2 regions of the Anoxybacillus sp. UARK-01 genome follow, and region 1 is predicted to be linked to the other one. Evidence: riboswitches for the same ligand, from Rfam matches in the RefSeq annotation. Region 1 holds a riboswitch; the other holds the start of a gene.
What was found. A riboswitch is a leader RNA that binds a small molecule or an ion and turns the genes downstream of it on or off. The one in region 1 is predicted to bind FMN.

Region 1 (16,199 bases):
AACATGGTAATAAAGCGTACAATGCCGTTGCGCTCCAAGCACAGAAGCAGCTGAAACATAAACATATGGGTGGAAGTGATCAGCACGGTTCAAACGCTAAAAAAATAAAACGATGAACTTTAGGAGTCGCAAGTGAATGAAAAAGTTTTTTTATCAAATGTTCGTATGGCTATTTTGTCTCTATTTATTTATTCTCACGAAAATGGTCTTATTTAAATATGTCTCTTGGAAAGAAATGATCTACCATTTCGACTTCAGCGCCATTCAAAACCAATGGCATTCAAGCAACTTTACTCCCCTGAAAACCATTATTTTTTATTTATTCTTTGCCGATGTCAATTTAAACATTAAAATTGAAAACTTAGCTGGAAACATTATCGGTTTTATTCCTTTCGGATGGATGCTTCCATTGCTGTCGACACGCTTTCGCAGCTTTTCTGCTACCATGCTTGCAACCTTGTGTTTAAGCTTTACATACGAAGTGATGCAGCTATTATTTGAATTAGGAAGCTTTGACATCGATGATTTAATTTTAAATACGTTAGGCGGAATGCTTGGCTATAGTTTAAGCCGACTCATTCAGCCAATATGGCACCCAAAAAACATGTGGCTTAAGCAGGCCACAGCTCACCGCAAAGAGGAAAAAGTGTAACATTTTCAGCTGTCAGTTTCCGCGTAATAAATGCCGCCTGTCTATTTTTGAGACGATTTGGCAGCTGGGCCATCCCCATGCCTTCGCTCAGCCTCATCAAAAAAACATACTAAGTTTTGCAGGAGTTTTTCTTCTTTTCCATCTAGAGGCTGTGTGTGATCCTTTTCCGGAGTAATCATTTGATTGCTCATAAACAATCGTCCTTTCTGTCAAGTCTTGTCGTAACTTTACTTTACTAGAAGACAAATTTTTATGCTCTTTTTAAAATAAAAAAATGGGGGCAACAAAAAGCCAGTTACCTTTGACTTTTTATTGTCCCTGCCTTAGGCATATGTGATCATGCTTTATGATTCGTACTCATTTCTTGCCGCAGCTGATTTTTCCAGCAACAGCGCTTCTTTAACAAAGACGAAGCGCGGCTTAGCGGACGGCTCTCATCCTACACAAAAGATGATCCGATCTTCTAAAGAGCCTCTCCCGCTTGTTTTTTGGTTTGGTTAATCGCCAGCCAGCTATATACTAACGCGACGATATAATAAATCAATCCCGGTAAACGGAAATGGAACAGCTTAAAGATCAGATCAAGGATGATCGGCAAGGATAATGAATAAATGCTCAAGCTGTATAGCCGGCCAAAAGACAAGTTCGCTTTTTGTAGCTTAGAAATCATCAGATTGATAATTGCTAAAAATAAAGCGCTGAATATTTTGCCAATGAAAAAGCCGATCCAAGCAATCACTGCCACAATGGGAGCAAGCCATTTTAAATATGGCAAAAAGCCGACCAGATCTTGTTTATCAAACGTTACGCCTTGAAAATCGCGAAATAAGAAAACTTGTGTTTGCCCTCCAGCTTGCTTGCTAATCATCCGGTCCTTTAAAATCAGCACTCCCGACGAGTACGGATTTAAACGATCTTCTGTTGTTTGGCCCGTTGTATCGATAATGACAGCGCCATTTTTAGAATCATCCAACACAATCGGCATCGTTCCTTCTACATTCAACTCTCCGTTTTGAAAGGTGAATTCCGGGATTTTGCTTTCTAATGTTCCGGTAAAATGACCGATGCTTTGATTAAATTGATAGCCGACAATGATGCTATTCAGCGTGCCAAACAAAAGCGCAAATAAAAGCAAATATAAAAAAGCTTTTCCTGCGCCTTGCGCCACCATGTCCGGATAACGTCTGACATCCCCTACGCTATAGCTCAATTTTTTAAAAAAGTTCATTCCTCATGCACTCCTTCGAATTTCATAAATAGACGGCATTCGCTCCAGCTTTAAGGGACAGGAACCGTATGCTCATGTTTTCCATCAGCTGATCTCCGGTTTGAAACATAGATCACATGCTGCAACACATTCCATATTTTTTAGTTCTCAACCTCGCCGCTTATCTTCCATAATATTAACGTTCAAAACGCAAAAAGGTTTCAATCGATATTGAATTTTTTGTAATAAATGAAAAAGTTCCCTTTACAGACGAGTGAAAACGCGAATCGGACAACAGAATTTTATAAGCAGACAAGCATCTTCTTTCTTTGCCCGCACTATTAAAAACGGAGAGCGATACACATCAAACAGCTGCATCATGAACCGTCATTTTCTTTCTCCGTTTTAGAGAGGATGAATAATCTGACAAGCATCGTGCACGCTAAACATAAAAAAAGAAAGGTTTTATTATATATGAAAAACAGATGGATCACTTTATTCGCTCTCAGTGTCTGGTCAGTTGCGGGGATGGGCATCCAACCGATTGAAATCGTCCATCACGCGATCGCCCAAACCGAAATGCCACCATATGCCAAATGGGGAAGACTCGCTCTTCAAAAAACAAAGGAAAAATATCCAAACGCCCAAATCGTCGACTACCTCCATATTGGCCGCGACCAACAAGCGAATGTGACGACGGAAAAATTTAAGCTATGGCTGAGAACCAACCAGAAAGAATTTGGTGTTTTTGTCAATATCCAATTTAACACCGCAACAGAGCGAGTAATAGGCATTACCTTTCAAGAAACGCCAAGATAAACGGCGCGGTGATTTGACCGCGCCGTTTTCGGTTCACTTGATTCTTATAAATCAAATTACTCACTCGGATACTTGCAATTGTATGAGATATTTCGGTGTCAAATGTTCAGACTGAACAATCATCGCGGCTATTCCTTGATCGCTTCCCGATTCGTGCCATTCGCCTTGTTCCCAAAACACCGCCTCTCCACTTTTGACAAACACTTTTTTGCGATCCGCCCCCGTCACTCAGCCTTCCCCCTGTACAAGAAGAAACAGCTGCGGCACTGGCGCTTCATGATAGCCGACCACTCCGTTCGCTTCAATGTACATGCAGCCGATGACGGCAGATTCGGTTAGTTTCGTTATTCTCGTATAGCTCGGTAACTTGGAGTTGTATTTTGTCATGGCGGTGCCGGCTTTTTTAGCAAATGTGAATAGGTTCATCATACAAGTCCTCCCAACGTTCTCTTCGCCTTTTCGAACATTCAACAGATAGAAAGAAAATCCTGCTTCCAATCGACAATCGCTATGTTACTGCCTATTTTTCTTACGGTACTATAAAATTTCGTTTTCACTGTTGATTCCGTTAAGCCAGTGGCAGAAGCAATTTCAGCAAAAGTATATTCACCAAACAATTTAAGACGGAAAATTTGCTGGGCAGACGCTTCAAACGTATTCAACACCGCTAAAATCCGCTCAACCTCCTCCTTGTATTCCAGCTTCAATGTAAAATCTTCTTCTTGTCCTAACTCGTGATCGATCTCCGTCACAATTGGTTGCTGTTTGTAATATTTTGAACGATAGTAGTCGATCGTTTGATAAGTGGCAATCCGATATAACCACGTTCGAAATGACGCCTTTCTCTCGTCATACGAATGGATCGAACGAAGCATGCTGATAAACGCTTCCTGGGTTAGATCCATTGCTAAATCCTTGTTTAATGTCTGCCTGTAAATATAAGCATATAGATCCTTATAATAAAAACTGACAAGTTGGTTAGCGGCATCGCGATCTCCTTTTTTGACCTTGGTAATCCATTCCTTTATTTTCTCCATTGACTTCTACTCCTACTTCTTTCAAAGGCTAGCCTTTCATTCATATATTCGTCATTTATTAGAAAATAGTTTGAAAGTTTCTCCATTTTATTTCAAAAAACATAGCTGTTATGTTCTAAATGTCACTTGACATTTGCATTGATTGATAGAAAGTTTAGGTCGTGTTTCGACGATCAGGAGTCAGTACTCTAGTACGCTTTGGCGTAACAAAAGCAAGTCACCGCCTTGCCTCCCACCTCCGCTCTACTTTTGAATGAACAATAAATTCCATTTATATGTAATATAACATTTAAATAATCCCCCAGTTGTCAAAAAAACGGTCCTCCGTTCTTGTTAAACAGTCGAGCCCCCTTTTTCCCATTCAAATCTGCCATCATTTTTTGCTTCCAAAAAACGTTTTTTCTAAACAGAAAGATAGGTAGCTATACACGAACATATGTGCTATAATCAAATAGATAGTGGCCATACACAAGCAAGCCTAGAATCGTTTCTTTATCTTGAGATGGGAGGAAAATCAATGAATCACCAAATCATTGAAAAAGATCGTTTTCAAGTAGTGGGAATCAAGCGGACATTTTCGCTAGTCAATGGAGAGAATCATACAGGGATTGCTAAGATGTGGGAGGAAGTTCATCAAAACGGCACCGTTAAGTTATTATCATCACTGAACAACGGCTCATTAAAAGGCTTGATCGGTGTATGTACCGCACACAGCGATGACCAGTCAGGACAAACGATCGATTATTGGATAGCCGCAGAGTATAATGGCGAGGTGCCTAACGGGCTGTTGGCGTTAGAAATACCCGCTTCTAAATGGGGCATATTTGAGGTGCGCGGATCGATGCCGGAAGCGATACAAAAAGCATGGGAGCAAATTTTTTCAGAATGGTTGCCATCCCAGCATTACAAGCTTGCAGGCACGCCGCAATTAGAAGTATATCCGGACGACGATCCAACCAGCCCTGATTTTTATTCCGAAATATGGGTTCGTCTTCAATGAAGAGCGTTTGTTATTGAGGCTGTATGTGCATAAAATGGCTGACAAATCCCCCATACTAAAATGATAGAGGGGGTGAAAGTGATGAGTGAAAAAGTGGTAGCAGTCCGAAAAAATGGCGATGGCGATATTGTTGAGCTCAAGCTATCTTCTGGACGGATTGTCGATTACAAACAGGCACAAGTGATGGCACAAAACGGCGAGATCGAGGGTGTAAACACATTTAGAGGGAAGGACGGCGACTGGCATCTGCGTAGCAATGCCGATGGAGATCCAAGCAACAATCTCGATAACTTGCCGACATTTTAAAATGAAAACGGCACTGTTTCGAACGGCACTTCGAATGATGAGTCATGATTTCTACGTTTGAGGTGCCGTTCGTTCTTTGGGCCTTTTTAGTAAGGTTATGGAAATGATGGAGTCACTGATATAAAATCGTTGAATAGTCGGCAAGCCATTCGCTTGCCGCTGGGATATGCCCACCGGTCATTGATCACTTATTTTCTGATTCAATATGCTTAAGCTTTGTGTGAAGATATGATCGAATCTCCTCTATGTTTTTCAGCTCTCGCTTTGGAATAATATAAGCGCTGACAGCACTATTATAGAGATAAAAGCTGTGCCGGTCTTCCTTGAAAGCCTTTATGCCTCCCCAGCTTACTTTTGTTTCTCCGTAAGAAGTCGAGTCAACGATTCCTTCTTCTGTCATCACAAGATGATGCTCTCCTAATAACCCTTCATTATTTCCATCTTTCATCATTCTCTTTGCGCTGCGAATAATGGCTCGATCAAAGTAACTCGGATAAAAAATCACCCATAAAACCGCCACAATCGAAAATGTAATCAGCAATCCTAAAAAGGAAGCATGGCCGATTTCAGCAAATACCCAGGCAACCAAAAGAAAAAGAACGGGAGGGATAACTCGCTGAATCGCCAACGTTCTCCGGGCTGCTTTCGAATGCTTGATATGAAACAAATTAAACTGCACATAATCTTCTTCCGTTAACCGATAACGAATTTCCATGATTTTGTCTCCTTCCCTATGCTGCAATAGAAAAATCATTGTCTCGCGTTTTTAAGCATTTTTTAGCGTCACGATTGTTAGCTTGTGCCAAATGCTTGTCCACTTCTTCCTCCGCACTCGTTCTTCATACATTTGAGCCCGTTTTTTTCGTTTCACAAAAATATGGAGTTGGCTTGACAAGAAGCTGACAAACATCTTCGACTCCCCAAGGTGCCGCCAAGACAACAACGCCTTTTTCATCAAGCCTTACCCCTAGAGCAGTGGCAGTTTCCGGAAATTTGGACATGGCATCGACGGAAGATAAATAAGGAGATCCGCCATTTATTGCATGCATTCGCGCCTGATTTTTCACCGACCATGGACGATCGGGGAGGAGATGGTACAGCTTCTGTTCCAGCTTCTTTTCTGCCGCTTTCTCCGTATGCTTGCGGTCAAAATAAATGACATCGATATCTGGAAGCGGCGTTCTTTCTTGAAATCCATGCAGCACATCCCAAATTTTCGCACGGACAAATCCGGCACACACCCACCAATCGGGCAAATTCAGCGACTGTACGGCTTGCAATGTTTCCATCATCCACTCGTCCTTCTGAATCCTTTGGATGATATCACGTTCGTTTTTCATCACGGTATCCATTATTTTAGCTCCTCACCTCGCCAACACTTTGCCCGAAGCACAGACAAAAGAGCCATTGCTGCACTTCCGGCACCCGCAGTCATAAAAAGCATTGTAAAATAATGCCCACCGATCGTCGGGGAATCGGCTACGATCGCCCCCAGTATCCAAAATAGCAGACTGCCGGCATAAAACAAGCGAAATCTTTTGTTGCTTCTCCGGCATAGCCAATACCCTGTTAGCATCACTATATAAATAATGCTCAATGCCATAAGCAAAGGAAAAGCAGGCTTGAATTTAGCAGCATAAATAAAATGATCGAGCTGTGAAATATCGCTGCTATTGGTGATGGAACCATGGAGCATCTGTGAAAAAAAAAGCAGAATACTTCCACTCCCATGGGTTAGACCTTATTTCGCTTCCTTCGTACCAAGAAGCAAGAGTGGAAAAAACAAACACAAAAAAGGCGAGAATATACTGAATCATCCAGCTCACTGCCTTGTTCCCCCCTTGTAAATGGAAATAGGTCGCTATTGCATCCATTACCATTTAAGCATATATACGGGAAAATAAACAAGATATTTCGATTCATACCACCTCATAAACAAGCTCCTATGTCACAATCGCAAACGTTCCATTCGAATCTCCATAAGAAATCATTACGATTCACATAAGATCCAACGTTTCGCCTAACACGCTATGTCCGATGCTACTCAAATTTTCCAAGAATAAAAAACGTAATAGAATCTCGATTAGTGCTACAGTAAAAAAAGAAAATTAGCCTCCCCAATGCCCCTTAACTCACCAAGTACTTATTGATCGCTAGCTGCTCTGTCTTGTTTATGTATGCGGTAGTAACGGAGCGTTAAAATGACATCATCAAAATCAAGATAAGCCCTCTCCGTTTTCTGAATCCCTGCTTGCGTTTTGGTTACGTGAAAAGGGAGTGTTCACCTACAGAAGCTTCTCCATATAATATTCATCGACATATTGCCCGTCGATTTTCAGCGAATGGCGTTTGATTCCCTCCTGAACAAATCCCATTTTTTTATAGAGAGAAATCGCGGGGACATTGTCTGTCACAACTGTCAGCTCCAAACGATGGATCCCTTTTGTCCTCGTCCAGCGCTCCAATTCTGTAAATAGCATCGTGCCAATTCCTTTTCCCCGATAGGAAGCATGCAAACCGACAACGATATATACAGTATGACGATTGCGCTTAGCACGTCCGCCTCTTGCCACTAAATAACCGATGAGCTCCCCTTCTTCTGTCTCCACCAAAAAAATCGCGGCATTTTCTTCATGCTCGATCGCCTCAAGCTGGCGGCGCTGCTCTTTAACCGTAAGCGGCCGTTCCCCCGCTTCAAACAACAAATAGGCTGATTCGCGCTCTACTTGCAAAATCAACGCTGTTAATCGTTCGGCATCATCCACCTTTGCCTGCCGAATGTTCACTCCCATCCCCTCCTTCTAAATAGATCTGTGCCAAATTCGCGCTGCGATAACGAGCGAACGCCGTCTTTGCTTTACGAAATCCTGATTGAATATAAAACGGTTCGTTTCCTATCGTCGAAATAAGATGAATGCATGAAATGGCGTCAAGCTGTTCGAGCAGATCTTTCATGATCGCTTTTCCAATACCTTTACCTTGATAATCGCGGTGAACGACGACATCATAAATCGCCGCATTGAATACGCCGTCTGACAGAGCGCGGCCAAATCCAACCAGACGGCCGGAGCAAAAAGCAAGCGCTACTATATGACTCGCTTGAAAAACTCGTTGAATGATTGGCCCTGTATGCTTAACCCAGCCAACAGATTCATAGATTTCTCTCATCTTTGTCCAATTCGCATTTGCGATATCACGCACAATCTGAACATGTTCCATTATTCTCTTACTCCTTGTCCTTACTTGAAGCTCTCTAACTTTCTTTTCATGCCTTTCAATGTCCGGTTTTGCATCCATATACTAACAATGAGAAGCACTAATATTCCCGAAACCATAAGCGTAGAAGCAAACGAAAGGAGCGAGCACTAGATATGCGGCGTCAAATCTCCATTCATAGGAACCCTCCTTTTTCATCGCCTTCTGCTTTCCAGAATATTCTACATCATTTGCCAATTTCCTTCCGGTTTGTATTGCATTTTCTCACAAATCTCCGTATGATGGTAAATCATATCATGTTGGAAGAAAGGGTGCAGAACATTGACAAAACAACTGCCTCCAGGGCAATTTGCAACGGAGAAATGGCCGATTCTTCACGAAGGCGATGTATACGAGTTTCATGAGGCTACATGGAAATTCACATTATTCGGCGAGGTGAAAGAAGAGGTTTCTCTTTCTTATCAGCAAGTTATGGAATTGCCAAAAACGATCTCAACCATTGATATGCATTGCGTCACAACATGGTCCAAGTTTGACACGACATTTGAGGGCATTGCTTTTCGCGAATTTTTGCGTTTCGTCGAGCTGAATCCAGACGTCGCTTATGTCAAAGTTTATGGATATTTAAACGGCGATCCCTTCGGCTATTCAGCCAATTTGCCTCTTCATGCTCTCATGGGAGATGACGCGCTTTTTGTGTACCGATGGAAGGACCCTCATCACGATTGGCAAGAGATCTCGCCAAAGCACGGCTATCCGCTGAGGTTCATTCCCCCTGCTTCTTTTTATTTATGGAAAGGGGCGAAATGGGCGACCGGCATCCGTTTTATGAAAACAGATGAGCCTGGCTATTGGGAAGTGAGAGGTTATTCAATGACAGCGAACCCATTTCAAGAGGAGCGGTTTTCCGATTCAACGCTGTCGAAGCTTTAACAAAAAGGCTACGTTCGTAAACGCAGCCTTTTTGCGGCTCAGATGCGGCTTGCCGCTCGTTTATGCAGCCATGGACGAAGCCGGAGAAAAAGAAGCATAAAGACAACGGTTATAAACACGCCTTTTAAGGCATTAAATGGAAAAATCGCGGAAACAATGAGCGCTTTCGCTTCCGGGGCGCTCATTGCCGGCGAACCGAGAAAAATGGTATAGGCCGGCAGAAAGATATAATAGTTCAATACGCTCATCGCCGTTGCCATCACGATGGTGCCAGCCACCAAACCGATGACCATTCCCTGTTTTGATGCTGCTTTACGATAAATATAATAGGTCGGTAAAATAAACGTTATTCCAGCCATAAAATTCGCAAAATGACCGACTGGAACGCCAGTCGCGCTGCCGACAAGGAAATAGTTGAGCACATTTTTAAATAATTCGACGAGCATCCCAGCAATCGGTCCATACATTAGAGCAGCGACTAATGCTGGAACATCGCTAAAATCAACAAGCAAAAAAGGAGGAAATGACGGAAGCGGGAAATTGAGCAGCATCAATAGATAAGCGATGGCGCTAAACAATCCAATCGCCGCAAAAGCGGATACGTTCATGTTTTTCATGGTGATTCTCCTCTCCTTCTCGTGACTCATCCTCACAAGAAGAAGGCTGCCGACTGACCATAAAAAACCCCTTAAGCCTAAACGCTTAAGGGAGAATAGCAGGCATGCGCAAAGAGACGTTCAAGCGCAACCGCCGAACGCCGGCAAACCTTCATCTTCTCCCATCCAGACTATAACTGTCGGCTCCGGAATTGCACCGGATCCTGCCTTGCGGCTCGCGGGCTTAGAAGCTTATTCGCTTCATCACCGCCGGTCGGGAATTTCGCCCTGCCCCGAAGATGAATCAATCTAAATTTTATTTATTCCATTTATACTATACATGTTTTGCTGAATATTGTCTATGCATAAAGCTTCGCTTCTTAACGTTCAGGCTTTTATACATTTTCCACGATCAACCGCCGAGATAACATCATTCATTCGTAAATTCATCTACTCGGCTGCAGAAACACCCCCTGTTCAGAGCTCTTGTCACTCATTCGCATCAGAAAGCTTGTATCCGATGATCAATGGTCTAAATCAGGATTCCATTTTTTCTTGAAATAAGCGTTTTATGATAAAATAACATCGGAAAAAGATAGCAAATCATAAGGAGATGGACGATATGAAACAAGAAATCATTGAGCGCTTGACTAGATATGTGAAGGTGAATACCCAATCTGATCCAAACAGCGACACGTGCCCTTCAACTCCAGGTCAGCTCGAACTAGCCAATATGCTGGCAGAAGAGTTAAAAGCGATCGGCATGACAGAGGTGACGGTTGATCAAAATGGCTATGTGATGGCCACACTGCCGGCCAATACAGAGAAAGAAGTGCCGACGATCGGATTTTTGGCACATTTAGATACGGCGACCGAGTTTACGGGGGAAAATGTTCATCCGCAACTGATTGAAAGCTATGACGGAGGCGATATCATCTTAAATCACGAGCTTTCTATTGTTCTTTCGCCCGCCGATTTTCCTGAACTCGCTGGCTACAAAGGACATGCCTTGATCACAACCGATGGAACGACCTTGCTAGGAGCCGACAATAAAGCGGGCATTGCTGAAATTATGACAGCGATGGCGTATCTTATTCAGCATCCAGAAGTGAAGCACGGCGAAATTCGCGTCGCTTTTACACCGGATGAGGAAATCGGCAGAGGTCCGCATAAATTCGATGTGGACGCTTTTCGGGCGAAATACGCTTATACAGTGGACGGAGGACCGCTTGGCGAACTAGAATATGAAAGCTTTAATGCCGCACAAGCGAAAATTATCTTTAAAGGAAAAAACGTGCATCCTGGTACGGCTAAAGGCAAAATGGTCAACTCCATCAAACTGGCCATGGAATTCCATAGCCAGCTGCCAGCTCATGAAGCGCCGGAGCACACTGAAGGCTATGAAGGATTTTATCATCTGTTATCCTTTCAGGGAGATGTCGAAAAAACCACTCTTTCCTATATTATCCGCGATTTCGACCGAAACGCATTCGAAGCACGAAAAACAAAAATAACGGAACTGGCTGCACAGTTTCAAGAAAAATATGGTAAAGAGCGTGTCGAATGGGAAATAAACGATCAGTATTACAATATGAGAGAAAAAATTGAACCAGTGAAAGAAATTGTCGACATTGCATATGAAGCGATGGAAAACCTCGGCATTGAGCCAAAAGTTTCGCCGATCCGCGGCGGCACTGACGGTTCTCAGCTCTCTTACATGGGCTTGCCTACGCCAAACATTTTTACAGGCGGAGAAAACTTCCATGGCCGTTATGAGTATATTTCTGTCGATAATATGGTCAAAGCAACGCAAGTCATTATCGAAATTGCGAAACTGTTTGAACAAAAAGCCTAACATCTTACATAAAAAGAAAACAAAAGGGCATTGGCCGCCGGGCATGTCCTTTTGTTTTTTCTATGCGTTCCATATATATGCCTTAGATTGGGACAGCATGTCGCTCTTTTCGCTCAGACTGCGCAGCTATATTACTTAAAGAATCAATATTGTTGTCATTCAGCTGGGCTGCTTTCGCCGCTGGACGTGTCGTTTTTGGAACGATTCGCGACAAAAAAGCGATGCGTTTATTAGGAATCGGATTGATTTTTTTAACATTGCTGAAATTGGTATTTATCGATCTGCCGATTGTTTCTTTATTGATGCGCTCTATCCTGTTCATCGGACTTGGCAGCATTGGCATCATCATTTCACGCCTGTTTTATAGACAGCAAAAACGATAAACAAACAAGCCGCTTCTTGCTGCATAAGCGGCTTTCTTTTTTCTCATACTATTAACGCAATCTTTTAACGTTTAGATTTAGGGCGGTTGTGCCGCCTGACTCCTATCATTCATTGGTCTGTAGAATCACCGTGTTGTTTGGCCGCGTTCATATGATCGAAAAAATCCAATACGCTCCTTTTTTGAATCGCTTTGTTCCATTTTCAAATTAGATGGAGCAGGCCGCAACGATACGATGGCAAGGAGGGCATGATATGGCTACATCCCAACATCTAAAAGAACATCTCGTTTTGCTATTCTTGGTGACTGCCGCATTGATATGGTCAGCGGTCAAGCCTGCAAGCTATTTAACATGGCTGCTGGAAGTCAGTCCTGCTATTGCAGGGTTGCTTATTGTGATCCTCCTCTATCGCCGCTTTCGCTTGACCACCCTTTCATATGCTATTATTTCACTTTTAGCCATCAGCATGTTTATCGGGGGGCATTATGTTTATTCCAACGTTCCCTTGTTTAATTGGGTGAAAGACACGTTCGATTTAGAACGCAATCATTATGATCGTTTCGGTCATTTTTTAAAGGGGTTATTTGCCATCGTGCTCAGAGAAATTTTACTACGGAAAACCTCGCTGACACGAGGCGGATGGCTATTTTTGATTGTGATGAGCATGATGCTGGCGATTGCCGCATTGTATGAAATCATTGAATGGATAATCGGGCAATTGGCCAAACAGGTAAAGCAAGTGCAAGATTTTCTGGGCACCCAAGGTGACATATGGGATACACAATGGGATATGCTGTTTTGTCTCATCGGCTCCATATTAGCTTGGTTGGCTCTTTCAAAAATCCATAACCGGTTTTTAAAAAAACCCCTTTAGCCCATTCCCGCTTCATACAAATCCCAAATTCTTATCTGGCGTTTTTTTTAATGCATGGTAAAATAAAATCATGCATGAATTTGAACAAGTAAAGGGTGTATGAAGATTGGTGACAAAGCTATTGATTTTAATCGCCGCTTACCTTCTTGGTTCCATTCCCTCCGCGCTCATTGTCGGAAAAGTCGGGTTTGGCATTGATATTCGCGAGCATGGGAGCGGAAACTTGGGCGGCACAAATACGTTTCGGGTACTCGGTGTCAAAGCAGGATTGATTGTAACGATCAGCGATATTTTAAAAGGAACGCTCGCCGCTAGCTTACCGGTGCTGTTTCATGTAGACATTCATCCGCTCATTGCCGGAGCGCTGGCAGTGCTTGGACATACATACCCGATTTTCGCCGGATTCCGTGGCGGAAAAGCCGTTGCTACTTCGGGGGGAGTCTTACTGTTTTATTCGCCATTTTTATTTTTCACACTGTTAGTGGTCTTTTTTCTTGTACTATATCTTTCAAAATATGTCTCTCTCTCCTCGATGCTGGCGGGAGTTTACGCGATTATTTATACGATTTTCTTTACTAATGACATTCCGCTGAGGATCGGCGTTACTTTGCTCGCTCTCTTTGTTTTTTATCGCCATCGCGCCAACATTAAGCGAATTATAAATAAAACGGAACCAAAAATCAAATGGCTATAAATGCTCACAGGGCTGTCCCATTCACTCGGGCAGCCTCTTTTGCGGATCCTGCGACGATCGGATGATCGGGATGATCACATTCGTTCTTTTTCAAACAATAGACGCACAAGATCAATGAAAGGAGTTTTATTTGTTGAAATTACCGGAGCCATTTCGCGAAAAAATGAATCGACTCTTACAGGAAGAAGCGCTTCCCTTCTTTCATACATATGAAGAAAACAAAACGAACGGGCTTCGTTTGAATCCCCTTAAAATAGAGCGAAGCACCTTTTTAGAACTGATGCCGTTTTCCTTATCACCTGTTCCATTTTGTTCGACCGGCTTTTACTATGATGCTGCGGAACAGCCGGGAAAACACCCGTATCATGCGGCCGGCCTTTATTATATTCAAGAACCAAGCGCCATGTTTGTCGCTGAAGCATTGCGTCCTGAACCAGGAGAAAGAGTGCTTGATCTTTGTGCAGCTCCCGGAGGGAAGACGACACAACTGGCAGCTATGATGAACAATACCGGCTTTTTGCTTGCGAATGAGATTCATCCAAAACGCGTCAAAGCACTATCAGAGAATATTGAGCGATTGGGCATCACCAATGCGCTTGTCACAAACGAAACGCCAGAAAAGCTGGCAGAGCGCTTCACAGGATATTTTGATAAAATTTTAGTTGATGCGCCTTGTTCAGGTGAAGGAATGTTTCGGAAGGATGAGGAGGCCATCCGTTATTGGAGCGAAGCGCATGTAGCGCAATGCGCCAGCAAGCAGCGCCACATTTTGTCCTGTGCCTATCGCATGTTAAAAGAAGGAGGCATTCTTGTTTATTCGACATGCACGTTTTCTCCAGAAGAAAACGAGCAAACGATCGAAGCGCTTCTTGCAGAATATGAGGATCTGATTTTATTGCCGATTGATAAAACAGCGGGCATTCAGCCAGGAAGACCGGAATGGACAAATACTCATATGAAAGAAATGGCGAAAACAGCACGGCTTTGGCCACATTATTTAAAAGGAGAAGGACATTTTGTTGCTAAGCTGCAAAAGACAGGAAGATCCAACCAATGGAATGGAAAAACCGTTGCTTCCAACCTTTCCAAATCGGCGCAGCGTGACTATCAAGCATTTGCAAAAGAGGTGTTAAAAACCGAAATCACCCACACCATTTATGCATTTCAACAACAGCTATTTGCGCTGCCAAAGGATTGCCCGAATTTTGAGGGATTAAAAGTGGTGCGAGCGGGCTTGCATTTAGGAGAGTTAAAGAAACATCGCTTTGAGCCGAATCATGCGCTCGCCTTAGCCTTAAAAAAAGAAGTGGTCGCTCATTCGCTCGATTTAAACAGCAGCGACCAAGAGCCGATCATGAAATATTTGCGCGGCGAAACGCTTGAAACAGGCGGAGACCGCGGCTGGACTATGGTCATGATTGACGGCTACCCGCTCGGCTGGGGAAAGGAAGTAAAAGGAACGCTGAAAAATTTTTATCCAAAGGGGCTAAGAATTTAGGGGCTGTAGCTAGTTAGCTTTCGGAAGCCCCCTTTTTGATTCATCTGAACCTCTCCCGCCTCCACTCCGTTAAAAGATGGGAAACTTCTCGGTGGATTTTGTAAAAAAATGCGCAAAAAAAATCGTCCTTTCTTTGCTCAACAACATTTTCAGAAAGGACGATTTTTGATGAGCAAGCAAATGAAGTGACCCACTTGCAATTTCCCGTCCCAAACGTTTTTGAAAACGTCCATGAAACCAAAATGCCGCCAAACCAAGACGAGAATGAAACCAAGATGTTCATCGACAGACAAGCGAAGCAAATCACGCAACATAAACATATTGGTTAACCGCTCGTCTCCTTTTGTTATTTTACTGGAACGGTTAACGCAAACACAATTTTGTCATGCTCTAGATCAAATTCTTTTGCCGTAATGCGATATCCATTTTTTAACTGGATATTGGCTAAATCAATATAAATTCGGTGAGCATCGGGCTCAATCATGACTTCATCAGGCAGTTTCGCATGCTTTTGCAAATATGACAGCGTATAGTTCACCGGAAGCTGCCATTCTCCTAACGATAAATCCGGATCTCTTAGTTCTAAATTGCCGCCTTTCACGATTTTAGGCACAAACGAAACCGTTAAGTCCACATTTCTGCTAAAAAGCGGGACTTGACTCGCCACATACACACGATCATCAATCCAAACCCGATACGAAAGCGAACTATTTTTTGTTTTTTCTTTCAGATAGTCATTCAGCAAAATATTGACATCTTCTTTTGATGAATGAACGAGAAATGTTGCTCCCTTTACAGCTTTTGGGGTCGGAAGCTTTGTTGAAGACGGCTGAAGAATAAGACACAGTAAACTTACCACAATGACCATATTGATTGCTAATAATCCAAAAAAAGCGACTTTCCATTTCATTGTTCCATACTCCCTAACAAATGTTCATAGACACGTTCAGCAATTTTTTCATATCCTAATTCATTCGGATGAAATTGATCATCGTAAAGCAAATCATCACGGTTATCGAATAAATCCTTCACATCGACAAAAATCGTTCGATCATATTTGCTTAAAACCGCTTGGCTTCCGCGGTTCCACATATCGATCACCTCATCGATTTCAGGAACGTCTTGAAGC
Region 2 (16,199 bases), on a different contig from region 1:
GACAAGCGCTTGTGGCAACAAGCAGCCACAACGCGACAGCGGAGCGGCAATTTCGTTATCCAACGGAGCTTGGTATTCAAAAACCGAAAAGTGCAACATTTACAGTAACCGGAGCGGGGGCAGCGCTTATCGGCAGCCAAAAGGGCCGATTTCGAGTGACGGCGGCTACCATTGGAAGAGTGATCGATGCCGGCTTAAAAAATCCGATGGATATGGGAGCGGCGATGGCGCCGGCCGCTGCCCACACGATCGAGCAGCACTTTTTGGACTTAAATCGTTCGCCCGCTGATTATGACTTGATTGTAACAGGGGATCTATCAGGAATCGGCAGTGTGATTGTCAAAGAATTATTGATGGAAGCAGGCTATGATATCACGGATGGTTACAGCGATTGCGGACTCATGATCTACCGGCCGGATCAAAGAAAATTTGCCGGCGGAAGCGGGTGTGCCTGCTGTGCGGTTGTTACGTATGGCCATTTATTAAGAGAAATGGAAAAGGGGACGTTTCGCAAAATATTTGTTGTCGCAACAGGAGCGTTATTAAGTCAGACTATGATTCAGCAAAAACAATCGATTCCAGCGATTGCTCACGGCGTTGTGATCGAATCGGTAGGAGGATGAGAAATGGACTATTGGATGGCCTTTTTAGTGGGTGGAGCGATCTGCGGGGCGGCTCAATGGCTGATGGATCGCGCCAATATATCGCAAATCCATATGCTTGCCGGACTTGTAAGCGTCGGTGCTCTGCTGGGAGCACTTGGTGTATATGACCAATTAGTAGAGGTCGCAGGCGCGGGCGCTTTGCTGCCAATGAGCGGCTTCGGCTATTTGCTTGCCAAAGGGATCGCGTCCCATGAAGCTGGACAAGGATGGATGAATATGGGGGCCAACATGTTCCAATATATTGGTCTCGAGCTTTCATTTGTCATTACGCTATCATTTGTCGCGGCCCTTATTTGCAAACCAAGGGGATAACGATGATGAAAAAAAGACGGGTCATTATTGTAACAGATGGCGATGATTTTGCATGGCGGACGATTCAGCATATTGCGAAGGAAATTGGCGGCCGCTGCATTAGCCGCTCTCGGGGGAATCCATCAAAACTGACAGGTGAACAGCTCGTGGAGCTTATTTTACAGACGCCGTATGATCCTGTATTTGTGATGTTTGATGATTGTGGAGCAGTCGGTGAAGGCGCAGGCGAACAGGCGCTAAAGTACGTGGCGACCCATAAACAAATTGAGGTGATGGGGGCTATTGCAGTCGCCTCCAATACTCACCAGAATGAATGGACAAAGGTACATGTCAGCATTGATCGAAATGGAAAATTGACAGAGCGCGGAGTGGATAAAGAAGGAATCCAAGAAATGGAGTTGGGGCGTATCAATGGTGATACCGTTTATTGCTTAGAGCAGCTACCCATTCCGATTATCGTTGGTATCGGTGATATCGGAAAGATGGGCTATCGCGACCACGTTAAATACGGTTCGCCCATTACAAAAAAAGCGGTTGAGGTTATTTTAGAAAGGAGTGAAAATGGTGGCAACAGACACAAACAGCATCCCGATTTTTGAAAAGCTTACGGATAATGAAGCCTATTTAAAAGAGAAAATCGGGATTGGAACAAGCTTTGATTTAGGAATTCGCAAAGTCTATGTGCTAACGAGAGAGGTGCACATTTATTATTGTAACGGCCTGTGTGATACACAATATTTAATTGAACTGCTTAAACAAATTGTGCAAATTAATGATAACGAGCGCCAAGAAGCTCGAGCGAAGCAAATTCTTGCTAATCGTCTTGTCCATCAGCAAGTCAGTCCCGTTCAAGATTTGAATGATGCGATTAATCAATTGTTGTCAGGGCTTATCATCATTTTAATGGAAGGGGAAACAAGCGGATTTGTCGTTGATGTCCGCAGTTATCCAGGCCGTCAGCCGCAAGAGCCCGATACGGAAAAAGTCGTACGCGGAGCACGCGACGGCTATGTTGAAAATATTATTGTCAATACGGCATTAACGCGGCGCCGCATTCGTGACGAACGGTTGCGCTTTGAAATTATGCAAGTAGGCGAACGTTCCAAAACGGATGTATGCATTGCTTATATTAAGGATGTAGCGGATCCTGGATTGATTGAGCTTGTAAAAAAAGAAATTCAACAAATTAAAATTGATGGTTTAACGATGGCGGACAAAACGATTGAAGAATTTTTAGTCAAGCAGGGATATAATCCATATCCCCTTGTGCGATATACGGAGCGTCCTGACGTAGCCGCAACTCATTTATTAGAAGGACATGTCATTATTATGGTGGACACTTCACCAAGCGTGATTATTACGCCGACCACCTTTTTTCATCATGTGCAGCATGCCGAGGAGTATCGGCAAAATCCTGCGGTTGGAACGTTTGTGCGCTGGGTGCGGTTTCTAGGCATTTTAGCCTCCATCTTTCTATTGCCGCTTTGGATTTTATTTGTGCTAGAACCTTCCTTGTTGCCCGACAAAATGGCATTTATCGGACCAAATAAACACACAAATATTCCAGCCATTGTCCAAATTTTCCTTGCCGATTTCGGGATTGAATTTTTGCGAATGGCAGCTATTCATACGCCGACCTCGTTATCAACAGCCATGGGATTGATTGCGGCTGTATTAATTGGGCAAATTGCGATTGATGTCGGCTTGTTTGTGCCTGAAGTCATTTTATATGTCTCTATTGCTGCGATTGGCTCATTTGCTACACCAAGCTATGAATTAAGCATTGCTAATAAAATCGCCCGTCTCCTGCTCGCTTTAGCAGTGGCTATATTTAAAGTGCCAGGGCTTATTATCGGAACGACCATTTATTTAATTTGGTTAGTTCGAATTCGTTCGCTGAACACCCCGTATTTGTGGCCATTTATTCCGTTTGATCCAGCTGCGTTTATGCAAATTGTTGTTCGCCGTTCACTGGCGGGCGGAAAAGTGCGACCAAGCATTGTTCATCCGCAAAATCAGCAAAGACGCCCCGTGTAAGGAGGGTCTCTTGGTTGCTGAAAGATTTTGTTGAATGAGGAAACAATAAAAATAACGGATTATTCACATTTGTATTGCAACTTTTTTTATTTTATGGTACGTTATACGTAATCTTTTCCGCAGAAAAGGCAGTTAATCCCTATTTGTTAACTGTCTTTTTTGCTTTCATATCGCATAAAAATTTGTGGTTTTGAATATTTAATCTTTCGGAATGAGGGATCGGCATGTTTTTTTACGGAACGAGTCGTGTGAATGACAAAGGACATTTAGAAATTGGCGGTGTTGATACTGTTGATCTCGCAAAGGAATATGGAACGCCGCTGTATATTTATGACGTGGCGTTAATTCGCCAGCGCGCCCGCGCGTTTAAAGAAACGTTTGAAAAGTACGGGGTAAAAGCGCAAGTGGCGTATGCTAGCAAAGCGTTTTCGACGGTTGCTATGGTTCAATTAGTGGAGGAAGAAGGATTATCGCTTGATGTAGTGTCTGGCGGAGAGCTATATACAGCCCTAAAAGCGGATTTCCCTCCTGAGCGCATCCATTTCCACGGGAACAATAAAAGCCGCCAAGAGCTGGAAATGGCGTTGGCGCATGGTGTCGGCTGTATTGTAATAGATAATTTTTATGAATTGCAGCTGCTCGAACAAATTTGTGCAGAAAGAGGAATGACGGCGTCTGTTTTAATTCGGGTAACACCAGGAATTGAAGCGCATACTCATGATTATATTTTGACAGGTCAGGAAGATTCTAAATTCGGCTTTGACTTAAACAATGGACAGGCTGATCGCGCGTTAAAGCAAGCCTTATCTTCTCCATCGTTCCACGTGCTGGGGATTCATTGTCATATTGGTTCACAAATTTTTGAAACAACAGGCTTTGTGCTGGCGGCGCAAAAAATTTTCCACAAAATCGCCGATTGGAAAGAGGTCTATGATTTTGTTCCGAAGGTTGTCAATCTTGGCGGCGGCTTTGGAATTCGCTATACAAATGAAGATACGCCTCTTCCGGCTGCGGAATACGTAGAAAATATTATTGCTGAAGCAGCAAAACAGGCAGCAGAGCTGGGCATTGCTATGCCGGAAATTTGGATTGAGCCAGGCCGTTCGCTTGTCGGTGATGCCGGAACCGCGATTTATTCGATCGGTTCGCGCAAAGAAGTGCCTAATGTGCGTCATTATGTGGCTGTTGATGGGGGAATGAGTGACAATATTCGGCCAGCATTGTATGAAGCAAAATATGAAGCAGTGTTGGCGAATCGAGTTCTTGATGAGAAGCAAGAGGTTGTGGCGATTGCCGGAAAATGCTGTGAATCAGGTGACATGCTGATCTGGGACTTGCCGCTGCCAAAGACAGAAGCAGGTGATTATTTGGCTGTATTTTGCACCGGGGCATATGGCTATTCGATGGCCAATAACTATAATCGCTTGCCTCGCCCGGCTGTTGTTTTTGTTGAAAACGGCGAGGCGCAGCTCGTCGTTCGCCGAGAAACGTATGAGGACTTAGTTCGTTTAGACGTGCCATTACGGGCGAAAGTCAATAGATGACCATGCTATAGGAATATCACAATGAAGGTACATTGGATATCACGTACTCCTTGAAATGAAAACGTGTGATAAACCAAAGAAAAAATCGCTCAAACGTGTAGAGCGGTAATTAGCTATTGACCGATTAAGCTACAAGCCTATTGTATGGATATGCGAAACGGCCAAAAGGTGCCCTGCTTGGGCACCTTTTGGTCATTGTTGCTGCTGATTGGATGAAGTAAACACGGATTTGATGGCATTCCAAATTTCTTTCAAAATATCGATGATATTCTGAATAAATGTTTTTCCTTCTTCTGAGTTCAAAAAGGTGGAAATCTTGTTTTTTGCTTTGCTAAGTTGATCGTTGACCTGATTCCAGTCAATGTTGAGATTCTTCATTTTATTAAATAATGATATTAGGCTATTGATTTCATCCTGAGTGAGCGTAATACCTAAATCCTTGGCCGCTTTTTCGATAAGGGAGCGCAAATCCGCGTCGGTTTGCGGCGGATTTTTGGCCATTTCTTCTTTAATTCTTGTTAAAAGGGCAACGGCTTGATCGTTTCCAATCGATTTGCCCAGCTGGGCGGTTTTTACCATTTCTTCATTTGCCACTTTTTTTACATCGTCAGGAATCACTTTATCGGATGAAAGCTCGTACGCTTTCATTAAACCGGTTAGCGCTGCGGTACCTGAAACAGGGAAAGGAGCTGTAATATAAATTTTAGCATCCTTGACACCTGCCGTGATGAGCGCGTTTGTATACATTTCCTTTGTGACCCAAGTAATATTATGCGTTTCTACATCAAGGCCGGAACCATTCGCTCCAATTGTAATCATAGATGATGAAATGGCTTTTGTGCCAATTTGCGCTTTTGGAATTAGGCCATCCAGATATTTATGCTCTTCTGTGTTTGACACGGTAATGGTTTGAGCATTTTCCGGAGCGTTCATTTCATTTAATACTTGCTGCTTTTGTGAGTCGGTTAAGTTTTCTCCAAGTGTAATAATAACATCGCCTTCTGCTGCATCCGCCGCTGCCGCTATCGGATACGCAAGGAGCAAAGACGCCATGAGACAGCCTATCAAGGTCCGTTTCATTCTTGCAACCTCCTTATTCTTTCTTTATTTCCACCATTCCTATTCTACATGCAAATGGAATAAGATAGAAGCGAAATGATGCGTATAAATGCCACTTGCTCTATGAGCAGCGGGATGAATATAGCGCTCGTTCATTTTGTCTTTTAGTTGTGTTTTATATAAAAGAGCACTAATGTTAATTATCCATTATTTTACTTGAAAGCAAAATGATCGGGCTTAACACTCGTTTTTCTGCTTCTTTCTCGAACAGGGAATGTCAGTGAACAACATCATTTGCTTACAAAGCGCTCCTTGTTCAAGAAGGGCATGCCCTAGTCGGCAAGCAAATCGGTTTGCCGGCTTCAGCAGAAAAGCGAGGAATCTAGTACGATCCGTTGGTTTTTATTGAATCCTCAACACGCCCGATAAAATGACTTGCTTTTTTTGTGTAACAAACAATGGTATGATAAGGGAGTATGAAAGAAAGGAGAATGAGAAAATGGCAAAAAAGGGTCATATTTTACTGGAAAACGGTGCAAAAATTGAGTTTGAATTATTTCCAAATGAAGCCCCAAAAACAGTGGCAAACTTTGAAAAGTTAGCAAATGAAGGGTTTTATAATGGCTTAACGTTCCATCGCGTCATCCCTGGCTTTGTCAGCCAAGGCGGTTGTCCGCGCGGAAATGGAACCGGCGATGCGGGCTATACGATTCCGTGTGAAACGGACAACAATCCTCATCAGCATAAAGAAGGAGCGATTTCGATGGCGCATCGCGGCCGTGATACAGGAAGCTGCCAATTTTTCATTGTTCATGAGCCGCAGCCGCATTTAGATGGAGTACATACCGTTTTTGGTCAAGTGACGTCAGGAATGGACGCGGTCAAAGCGATGAAAAATGGCGATGTAATGAAAGAAGTTAAGGTGTGGGAAGAGTAAAAGTTTTTACTCGTAGTATTAGTTGGGCATCACGATAAGGATAGGGATACCTCAATATTTGTCTTAGCGTGAACAAGTGATGGCATGATTTCGATGGCCGACGCTTGTTCACGTTTTGGCGTGAACAAGGCAAGTCATAGACTTGCCCTTTTTGGATCGTAGGTTTGTACAAATTGCGGTTTGTTCATATTTATACAGCAAAAGAGCAACCAACCCGATTGTATTGGATACCACCAATACAACTTTATATGGAAGGAAAGTGGTTTTTGAGCGTGAAGTGTTTCCGCTTTGTTTAGAACGACAGGGAAATAGGCTGCTGGGAACGCGCAATTTTTATAGAAGCTTAACAGGATGAACGGTGTTGAGCTTTTTTGAAAGGATGAGGAAACGATGAAGAAAAATTGGATCCTGTTCTTTGCTCTGCTCGGTGTCAGCTTGATTTGGGGGCTTATTTATTGGTTATTCATAGCGAAGTGAGTGCGTGAGCATAGACAAACGATTGGATTGTGATATAATGATAAAAAATTACATAATCGTTTTGTATCCTTCGGGGCAGGGTGTAATTCCCGACCGGCGGTATTGAAACCGATGCGTTTCTAAGCCCGCGAGCCGAAATAGGCACGATCCGGTGCGATTCCGGAGCCGACAGTATAGTCTGGATGGGAGAAGGATCACATAAAGGCAGCACATTGCCGTAAGCGGAGCAGCACCAAAACCGTTTTTCCTTGCACTGTCAATGTGGATGGTAGATGTAGCGCTCCCCATAGTGGAGGTGTTTACTGAAAAAACGGAACAAACATTCGTGTTTGATGTCCGGTTTTGTTTTAGAACGGTGTTGTTCATGAAATGTGCAGCTTTTTTGGCATGCAAAACAAACATGTCAGTTTGTGGTTCTTACATATTTCTGCCCTGGGAGATGCGATTCCTAGGGCTTTCTTTATGGTGAAAAAGGAGGGATGGAACATGCAGAGCGATGAACGGTATATGCGTTTGGCGCTTGAAATGGCTAAAATAGGAAGCGGACAAACCTCTCCGAATCCAGCGGTAGGGGCAGTCGTGGTGAAAAATGGAGAAATCGTCGGTCTGGGCGCCCACTTAAAAGCTGGAGAGCCGCATGCTGAGGTTCATGCCATTCGCATGGCGGGAGAAAAAGCCGCTGGTGCGACAGTTTATGTTACGCTTGAACCTTGCAGCCATTTTGGAAAAACGCCTCCATGCGCAGATTTGCTAGTGGAAGCAAAAGTAGCGCGCGTTGTCATCGCTACGACGGATCCAAATCCGCTTGTAGCTGGGAAGGGGATGGAAAGGCTAAAACAGGCAGGAATTGAGGTTGTGCTCGGTACGTTGAAAGAAGAGGCCGATGAATTAAACCGTGTCTTTTTTCACTATATCACGACAAAAACTCCATTTGTTACATTAAAATACGCAAGCAGCTTAGATGGAAAAATCGCGACGAAAACAGGTGATAGCAAATGGATTACTTCAGAAGCTGCGAGAGAGGATGTGCACCGCTATCGAGCCGCAAATGATGCGATTTTAGTGGGGGTTAATACGATCATGGCTGATAACCCTCATTTAACGACGAGATTACCTGAAGGCGGGAAAAGTCCGATTCGGATTATTCTCGATACAGACTTGCGCACACCGCTTCATGCAAACGTGATATCTAATGATGAAGCGGAAACATGGATGGTTGTCGGCAGTCAAGTATCCAGCGAACGCATGGCCTTATACCAAAGATCGCATGTGCGAGTCATGCAAATGAACCAGCCGCATATCGACATTTGGGAGATGTTGAGCATGCTAGGGGAGCACAAAATTACTTCTCTCTTTGTGGAAGGAGGGTCACGCATTCACGACAGCTTTGTGCGCAGCCGAGCCTTTCAAGAAATTGTTGCCTATTTTGCGCCGAAGTTGATTGGCGGCCATGAAGCGCCTACTCCGGTTGGCGGCACAGGGATTTTGCGCATGGCAGAAGCGGCTGAATTAGCGATTAAGCGCGTTGAAATGGTTGGACCGGATATCAAGGTTATTGCCATACCAAAATAAAGAGGTGGAACATCATGTTTACCGGAATCATTGAAGAAATGGGTACGATTGAACAAATGAATCACTCAGGAGAAGCGATTACGGTTACGATTCGCGCGGAAAAGGTGCTTGAAGATGTCCGATTGGGCGATAGTATTGCGGTTAATGGGGTATGCTTAACAGTAACATCATTTACCGCTCGTTCCTTTACAGTTGATGTGATGCCAGAAACCATTCGAGCCACCTCATTGCGCATGTTGTCAAAAGGGTCAAAAGTCAATCTAGAGCGGGCGATGGGAGCAGGCGGACGGTTTGGCGGCCATTTTGTATCCGGGCATGTTGATGGAGTGGGCGAGATTATCAACAAGAAACCGGTTGCCAACGCTGTGTATTATGAAATTAAAATTCCAAGAGAACTGCGAAGCTATATGATTTTGAAAGGTTCCGTCGCTGTTGACGGGACGAGCTTAACGATTTTTGGATTGACCGATGATACATTTACGATTTCGCTGATTCCGCATACGCGTGCCGAAACGATATTGGGCGATAAGCAAGTTGGCGATATCGTCAATATTGAGTGCGATCTCATTGGCAAATATGTAAAGCAATTTGTAGAAGGAAACAAAGCAGCGAAGGAACAGGGCGCGATTACCCTTGAATTTTTAGAAGAGCATGGATATAAATGAACGGAAAGGTGGGGACGACATGTTCGATACGATCGAAGAAGCCATTTATGAGCTCATGCAAGGAAATGTCATCATTGTTTGTGATGATGAGGATCGAGAAAATGAGGGGGATTTTGTTGCATTAGCCGAAAAAGCGACACCTGAAGTCATTAACTTTATGATTAAATATGGACGTGGGCTTGTCTGCGTACCAATCACAGAAGGGCTGGCAGATAAGTTGGATTTAGTGCCGATGGTCAACCATAATACAGATGCGCACGGAACGGCTTTTACTGTAAGCATCGACCATAAATCAACGACAACAGGAATTAGCGCATATGAGCGTTCCACAACGATCCGGGAGCTTTTGAATCCACATGCGAAAGCAAGCGACTTTAAGCGACCGGGCCACATTTTTCCGCTTGTGGCGAAAAAGGGAGGCGTTTTGCGGCGCGCCGGACATACGGAAGCAGCAGTTGATTTGGCTCGTCTATGCGGCGCAAAGCCAGCCGGTGTCATTTGTGAAATCATTAAGGAAGACGGGGAAATGGCCCGCGTACCGGATTTGCGAAAAATAGCCGATGAATTTGATTTGAAAATGATTACGATTAAAGATTTAATTCAATACCGCAACAAAAAAGAGAAGTTAGTAAAAAGAGAAGTAGAAATTACCTTGCCGACGGAATTTGGCGAGTTTAAAGCGATCGGCTACACAAACTCAGTTGATGGAAAAGAGCATATCGCGCTTGTCAAAGGGGAAGTGATTCCCGATGAACCAATACTTGTCCGCGTTCATTCCGAATGTTTAACCGGAGATGTATTCGGCTCATATCGTTGCGATTGCGGTCCACAGCTTCATGCAGCTTTGCGGCAAATTGAAGAGGCAGGAAGAGGCGTTTTATTGTATATGCGTCAAGAAGGACGCGGAATCGGCTTATTGAACAAACTTCGCGCCTATAAGCTTCAGGAACAAGGATACGATACGGTTGAAGCGAATGAAAAGCTAGGCTTTCCAGCTGATTTGCGCGATTACGGAATTGGCGCTCAAATTTTAAAAGATTTAGGCGTAACGAAAATGCGATTACTTACGAACAACCCGCGCAAAATCGCCGGATTGAAAGGATATGATTTAGAAGTGGTTGAGCGCGTGCCATTGCAATTGCCAACGAAAAAGGAAAATGAGAAATATTTAAAGACGAAATATGAGAAGCTAGGGCACATGCTTCATTTTTGACGGACTAAGCATCATTTTGATTATGATTGAAAAAAATAGGAGGAGATTTGGATGAAAGTAATGGAAGGAAATTTAGTTGGGACAGGATTAAAGATCGGAATTGTGGTTTCTCGTTTTAATGAATTTATCACAAGCAAATTGCTTTCAGGGGCGCTAGATGGCCTTAAACGGCATGGTGTCGACGAAAATGAGGTTGCCGTTGCTTGGGTGCCAGGAGCCTTTGAAATTCCGCTTGTGGCGAAAAAAATGGCGGAATCTAAGCAGTATGATGCAGTCATTGCGCTTGGAACGGTGATTCGCGGTGCAACAAGCCACTATGATTACGTATGCAATGAGGTAGCTAAAGGAATTTCGCACGCATCCTTAACAACCGGGACACCTGTCATTTTTGGCGTATTAACGACCGATACGATCGAGCAAGCGATTGAGAGAGCGGGAACAAAAGCGGGCAATAAAGGCTGGGAAGCTGCTGTAGGCGCGATTGAAATGGCGAACCTGCTTCGCTCTTTTTCATAGAAAGAGTTCACAAGAGAGCAAATAGCGTTTATAATACGTAATGAGAAAACGGCTTTTGCGCTTTTCTGCCGCAGAAAAGTATCGCCAGTAATGAGGGGTTTTTTATGTTAATTCGTTATCGAAAAAACTATGAAAAAATTGCGATGGGGCTTCTGTCGTTTATGCCGACAGAAAAAGACTTGAAAAAGTTGCAGCAAACAATTAAGCAATATGAGACGAGCGACGACTGGCAGCTGTTTTTATGGAAAAAGGAAGAAGACATTCTTGGGAGTATTGGTATTTTATTATCGGGTGAGCATGTAGCGGAAATTCAGCATATTAGCGTGAACCCTTCGCATCGTCATCAAGGGATCGGAAAGCAAATGGTAAAGGCATTAAAAGAATTATATCCGGATCGCGAGTTAAGGGCGAATGAGTATACAGCTGCATTTTTAGACAAGTGTGAGCTGTAGGAAGAGGCGGCCTAGTGTTTAGGCCGTCTCTTTTTTTGCTTGCTTTGCATGCGGGCAGCGATCACATCAGAGCGGTCGCGCAAAGCATGCTTATGGAGCAAAAATTCATTGCGAAGATCGCTTTCTTTGCCCCAGGCTCCTCCTCTTTTTTGGCAATATTCCAAGCATTTGGCGAGCAGTGCTTCATCAGCGATCGGCAAGTTGATGCTTTGATATGGTTCCCCTTGTTCGACCCGTTGAATGTACCATTGTAGAAGCTGCTCCAGCTGTTCATAATGGATGCCAAGCTGTTCCACCGCTTCTTTTTCTCGATGAAGAAGCAAAGCTGCCTTTTTCATCATGCGTTTTGCTCCTTGGACGTTATTGCGGCGATGATGATAAAGCGCTACAGCTATTTGAATCAGCCCTACCCACACGGGTCTTTTGTGATCCTGCTTCCAATGCTCTTCTAATATTTCATGACATTCAAAATAGTCACGGTCTGTATGAAAGTGAAACAAATAATCGATATATGCATCCGGGTACAAGATAGCCACCTTCTTTTCTATGACGAATCCAAATGGTTTTTTGGTATGATATCTTTCTCCAATAAAAACAGAGAGAGGGATGAGCGAAACGGCAACGGTGGGCTTTATTCGCTCTCGCAGTCGGCGCCGCTTAGATGAATTGAGCCACCAGCTTGCTTTCTTGCTTCTAATCATATTGTATCATAGGATCGGGAAAAATTTGCTTGGACAACATGCAATTATCATCTATACTTAACGGTAGTGTCATTATAAATGGTGGGATGAATGTGCAGTACAATGTAAAAATTGATGCGTTTGAAGGTCCGCTTGACCTGTTGTTGCATTTAATTAACCGATATGAAATTGATATTTATAATATTCCGGTTTCGGAAATCACAGATCAATATATGGAATATATTCATGCTATGCAGGAGCTGCAGCTTGATATTGCAAGTGAATATTTAGTGATGGCAGCGACGCTGCTGGCCATTAAAAGCAAAATGCTGCTTCCTAAACATGAAGAGGAACTACTTGATGAAGAAATCAGCGACTTAGCCGAAGATCCGCGCGAAGAGCTTATGCACCGTCTATTGGAATACAAAAAATATAAAGAAGCGGCTCATGAGCTGAAAAAGAGAGAGGAAGATCGCTCTCTTTTATTTACAAAACCGCCAAGTGATATGAGTGCTTATGCATCAGAGCTGGAAATAGAAAAACGGCCTCTTGATGTTACCGTCTATGACATGCTTGGTGCTCTATCAAAGCTTTTACGCCGGAAAAAGTTGCAGAAGCCGCTCCATACAAAAGTGGCGCGTCAGGAAATTCCCATTGAACGGCGAATGGAGGAAATTTTGGAGGAATTGCAGAAAACAAAGACGCGGAAAAGCTTTTTTGATTTATTTCCGTATTATGACCGTGAGCATATTGTTGTCACCTTTTTAGCGATTTTAGAGCTTATGAAGAAAGATTTAATCATTATTGAACAGGAACGGAATTTTGCTGACATTTTCATTGCGAGCAATGAAAGGATGGAACATCATGGAAATGAACGGCTATAAAGCCATTATCGAGGGATTGTTATTTGCTGCTGGAGATGGGGGACTATCGTTGAAACAAATCGCGATCGTCCTTGAAATTTCAGAGGAACAAGCGATCAGCGTACTTGATGAACTGAAGGCCGACTACAGCAAAGCGGATCGCGGCATCCAATTAATTGAGCTTGCGGGTGTATATCAGCTTGCTACGAAGAAAGAGCATGCTCCATATTTAAAAAAGCTTGTCGAAGCGCCTGGCTCTTCCTCTTTATCACAGGCAGCGCTTGAGACTCTTGCGATTATCGCCTATCGTCAGCCGATTACGCGAGCAGAAATCGAAGAAATTCGCGGCGTTAAAAGCGATAAACCGCTGCAAACGCTGATCGCGAAAGCGCTTGTGAAAGAAATAGGAAGGGCGGAAGGAACAGGACGACCGATTTTATATGGAACAACAAAGGAATTTCTTGATTATTTTGGATTAAAGACGATTGAAGAGCTGCCGCCGCTTCCAGAATTGAATGAAGAGGAAGAAACGGAGAGAGAGGCTGATTTATTCTTCGAAAAATTTGAAGAAACTTTTAAATAATCAAAATAATTATGATAAGATAAACTTATAAAAACAAGATAATAGACGCAGTTAATGAAACATCCAGTCATGTCGATTTTTTTCTTATCAGACCTATTTGTAAATATTTACCTAAAAAAGAGCGCCGGTGAATGAGGCTCGTGACATAGGATCAACGCGTTTGCCAACAGTTTGAATCCAATCTTCTCTATTTGCATGATGTAACATTTGGATAAACAAGAGGATGATGGTGTATTTCGACGGCTGGTGGTCGACGCAAATGGCTTCACGGGCTGCCATGGCTGTCGGTGTCAAAAGTCCTTCCTTCGGTTCTGCAAAGCTGCATTTGTAAATAAAGGAGGCATGGATCATGCGAATTCGCCGCTGCAAAGGGTATGAATTAGAAAAAGCGCAACCGAATACATCGGAGGATTTTTTCAATCGCTCTGAGGTGACATTTGTAGAAGATGGGGTGGAGCGGACGTTGCATGTTTTATATGTGCGCTATTTTGATGAATGGTTTTCATCATTGACTCCATATGAACAAAACCCTATTTTTGCCGTCCATGAGCGTGAGGTTTATTTTAAAGATATTGTGGCGCTTGTATGTTTGCTGCAAAATCCGGACTTTCGTCATCGAAAGCGGGTTTATATCAATGATGAAACGGAGTTTCGTCGCTATTTTGCGCAAATGGAATATGAGAAGCTTCCTGAACTTTTTGCCAGCTTGGAAACAAAAGGGGAGTATGAGCTTGCATCACCGCTTTTGTTTATAAAACAACCATCATAAAATGGGGGTCTTTATTTATATGGGAAATTCCATTGTCATGAGCCAGACCAAGCAGGTCGAGGCGTTTCTGGAACAAACGGTTCAAACCATTTCACACTATCTAAATGAAACAACGCTGACGGGGTTATTAAAGGAGCAGGAGGATGGAAAGCGAACATATAATGAGCTGCTGCTTTCCAATTTGCGCCGTCTCGTTGTTTATTGCGAGGAAGGGCTGGAAGCGTGCCGAGTGGTGTTGAATGATGAGCCATTTCGCAAAGCGGCAGCTGAAAAAATTCTGTATCGCATTTATCATTCATGCATTACTGAGTTTTTTGCGCCGAAAAACGATGTGTGGTATGAAGATAGCCGCTCTGCTTATACCGGACGAAATTCGATTAAATTTCGGGAGGTTCCTCCTCCTTCTTTTCAGGCGCTGATTGCTTCGCTTGAAGGCCCGTTTCAAACGATCCGCGAAGAGCTGGAATTTTACGAAACCGATTATCGAACCAAAATGATTCAATCGAAATAGCGAGAACATCATCCGCTTTCTAAAATAAGGAAAGCGGATGTTTTTTTGTGGGAGAGATGAACCATTTTTTTCATTCGTCATAGGATAATGGCGAATAAAAAAGAGGAGGTTGCCATGGAAAAACAAGCTCAACTTCGGGAATATATCGATCAGATGGCTGAATGGGCGAAGCAATTGGAAGCATGGTGGAGGGGGCATGATGATCCCGATATTCACTACGATTTTAATAGACTATGGAGTCGTTTGGAGGAGCAAGAGGAATGGACAGACGTGGAAGTGTATGAGCTGCAAGGAATGGCTACTCAGCTTTATGAAAAAACCGTGCGGTTGATTCAAGAACAACAGCTGGATTCGGTAGCCGATAGAGAAAACGAGATGAAGGAACAGAGAGAAGCGCGTGTCCCAATCGGTAGGCATCAATTGCCGCCGCTTCCTTATCGCTATGATGCACTTGAACCCCATATTTCCGAAGAAATTATGCGCCTGCATCATACAAAACATCATCAAAGCTATGTCGACGGATTAAATCAAGCGGAAAAAATGATGCAAAAAGCGCGGGAAACTAATCAATATGGTTTGCTGAAGCATTGGGAGCGCGAGGCTGCATTTCATGGATCTGGACATTATTTGCATACGATTTTTTGGAACAATTTGACGCCTAATGGCGGCGGAAATCCACACGGTAGGCTGCTTGAGCAAATAAAAGAGGATTTTGGAAGTGTGGAGCGCTTTAAGCGACATTTTACTGAAGCAGCCAAAAGTGTCGAAGGTGTGGGATGGGCTATTCTTGTTTGGGCGCCGCGTCCTGGACGTTTAGAAATTTTACACACAGAAAAGCACCAATTCATGACGCAATGGGATACGATTCCTTTGCTTGTGCTTGATGTTTGGGAACACGCCTATTATCTGCAATATAAAAATGACCGTTCTGCCTATATTGAAAGCTTTTGGAAGATTGTGAACTGGCGCGATGTCGAGGAGCGATTTGCCCAAGCGAGCCGTCTACGTTGGAAGCCATTTTAACACCATCCATCGAGAAGCCTCCCACCTCTACACGAAGGGAAGATGGGGGAGGTTCATTCTATACGAAGAGAAGGATGTCCCAAAAGAAAGGGACGTCTTTTTTATTATAAAGATGGAACGAATGGTGTCTGTAAAAAGAACGGCGACAAACATCTCATGATTGTCATTCGATTGGGCTGTCGGATCTTCAGACAAAGATTCTAGACCGTTTTCCCACCTTGCCAATGATGTGTGATCTTTGCGGAGACTTGGACATTTCCAAGCATATCCGCTCAGCTGATGCATACACTTGTACAAAACGGCAAAAGGGATGGGGATTAC

Region 2: it holds a riboswitch for FMN, as region 1 does, so the genes downstream of both, ribD (bifunctional diaminohydroxyphosphoribosylaminopyrimidine deaminase/5-amino-6-(5-phosphoribosylamino)uracil reductase RibD) here and B6A27_RS09440 (ECF transporter S component) in region 1, are expected to answer to the same signal.

What each region holds. Positions count from the first base shown of each region.
Region 1 is NZ_NASY01000041.1:131,769-147,967, reverse strand. Features, by position in the region: gene B6A27_RS09505 (VanZ family protein) at 137-652, shown strand; gene B6A27_RS18640 (hypothetical protein) at 694-843, opposite strand; gene B6A27_RS09500 (DUF1189 domain-containing protein) at 1,116-1,880, opposite strand; gene B6A27_RS09495 (YqzG/YhdC family protein) at 2,388-2,678, shown strand; gene B6A27_RS19080 (hypothetical protein) at 2,739-2,906, opposite strand; gene B6A27_RS19075 (hypothetical protein) at 2,907-3,107, opposite strand; gene B6A27_RS09485 (RNA polymerase sigma factor) at 3,146-3,715, opposite strand; gene B6A27_RS09480 (GyrI-like domain-containing protein) at 4,233-4,715, shown strand; gene B6A27_RS09475 (DUF3892 domain-containing protein) at 4,797-5,021, shown strand; gene B6A27_RS09470 (YcxB family protein) at 5,206-5,736, opposite strand; partial or broken gene B6A27_RS09465 (nucleotidyltransferase family protein) at 5,788-6,361, opposite strand; gene B6A27_RS09460 (DUF4306 domain-containing protein) at 6,373-6,717, opposite strand; gene B6A27_RS19235 (DUF4306 domain-containing protein) at 6,692-6,838, opposite strand; gene B6A27_RS09455 (GNAT family N-acetyltransferase) at 7,307-7,807, opposite strand; gene B6A27_RS09450 (GNAT family N-acetyltransferase) at 7,779-8,240, opposite strand; gene B6A27_RS09445 (molybdopterin-dependent oxidoreductase) at 8,559-9,170, shown strand; gene B6A27_RS09440 (ECF transporter S component) at 9,209-9,787, opposite strand; FMN riboswitch at 9,937-10,071, opposite strand; gene pepT (peptidase T) at 10,389-11,621, shown strand; gene B6A27_RS09430 (DUF2339 domain-containing protein) at 11,774-12,004, shown strand; gene B6A27_RS09425 (DUF2238 domain-containing protein) at 12,258-12,878, shown strand; gene plsY (glycerol-3-phosphate 1-O-acyltransferase PlsY) at 12,988-13,572, shown strand; gene B6A27_RS09415 (RsmF rRNA methyltransferase first C-terminal domain-containing protein) at 13,736-15,070, shown strand; gene B6A27_RS09410 (YpmS family protein) at 15,417-15,980, opposite strand; gene B6A27_RS09405 (SGNH/GDSL hydrolase family protein) at 15,977-16,199, opposite strand, start outside.
Region 2 is NZ_NASY01000047.1:293,820-310,018, forward strand. Features, by position in the region: gene spoVAD (stage V sporulation protein AD) at 1-623, shown strand, start outside; gene B6A27_RS13625 (SpoVA/SpoVAEb family sporulation membrane protein) at 627-977, shown strand; gene spoVAEA (stage V sporulation protein SpoVABEA) at 983-1,576, shown strand; gene B6A27_RS13635 (spore germination protein) at 1,539-3,014, shown strand; gene lysA (diaminopimelate decarboxylase) at 3,239-4,558, shown strand; gene B6A27_RS13645 (DUF1002 domain-containing protein) at 4,751-5,638, opposite strand; gene B6A27_RS13650 (peptidylprolyl isomerase) at 6,117-6,554, shown strand; FMN riboswitch at 7,094-7,229, shown strand; gene ribD (bifunctional diaminohydroxyphosphoribosylaminopyrimidine deaminase/5-amino-6-(5-phosphoribosylamino)uracil reductase RibD) at 7,518-8,603, shown strand; gene ribE (riboflavin synthase) at 8,618-9,268, shown strand; gene B6A27_RS13665 (bifunctional 3,4-dihydroxy-2-butanone-4-phosphate synthase/GTP cyclohydrolase II) at 9,288-10,481, shown strand; gene ribH (6,7-dimethyl-8-ribityllumazine synthase) at 10,533-10,997, shown strand; gene B6A27_RS13675 (GNAT family N-acetyltransferase) at 11,102-11,449, shown strand; gene B6A27_RS13680 (DUF309 domain-containing protein) at 11,461-11,985, opposite strand; gene B6A27_RS13685 (segregation/condensation protein A) at 12,237-13,013, shown strand; gene scpB (SMC-Scp complex subunit ScpB) at 12,994-13,575, shown strand; gene B6A27_RS13700 (hypothetical protein) at 13,925-14,344, shown strand; gene B6A27_RS13705 (YpuI family protein) at 14,364-14,855, shown strand; gene B6A27_RS13710 (superoxide dismutase) at 14,970-15,878, shown strand.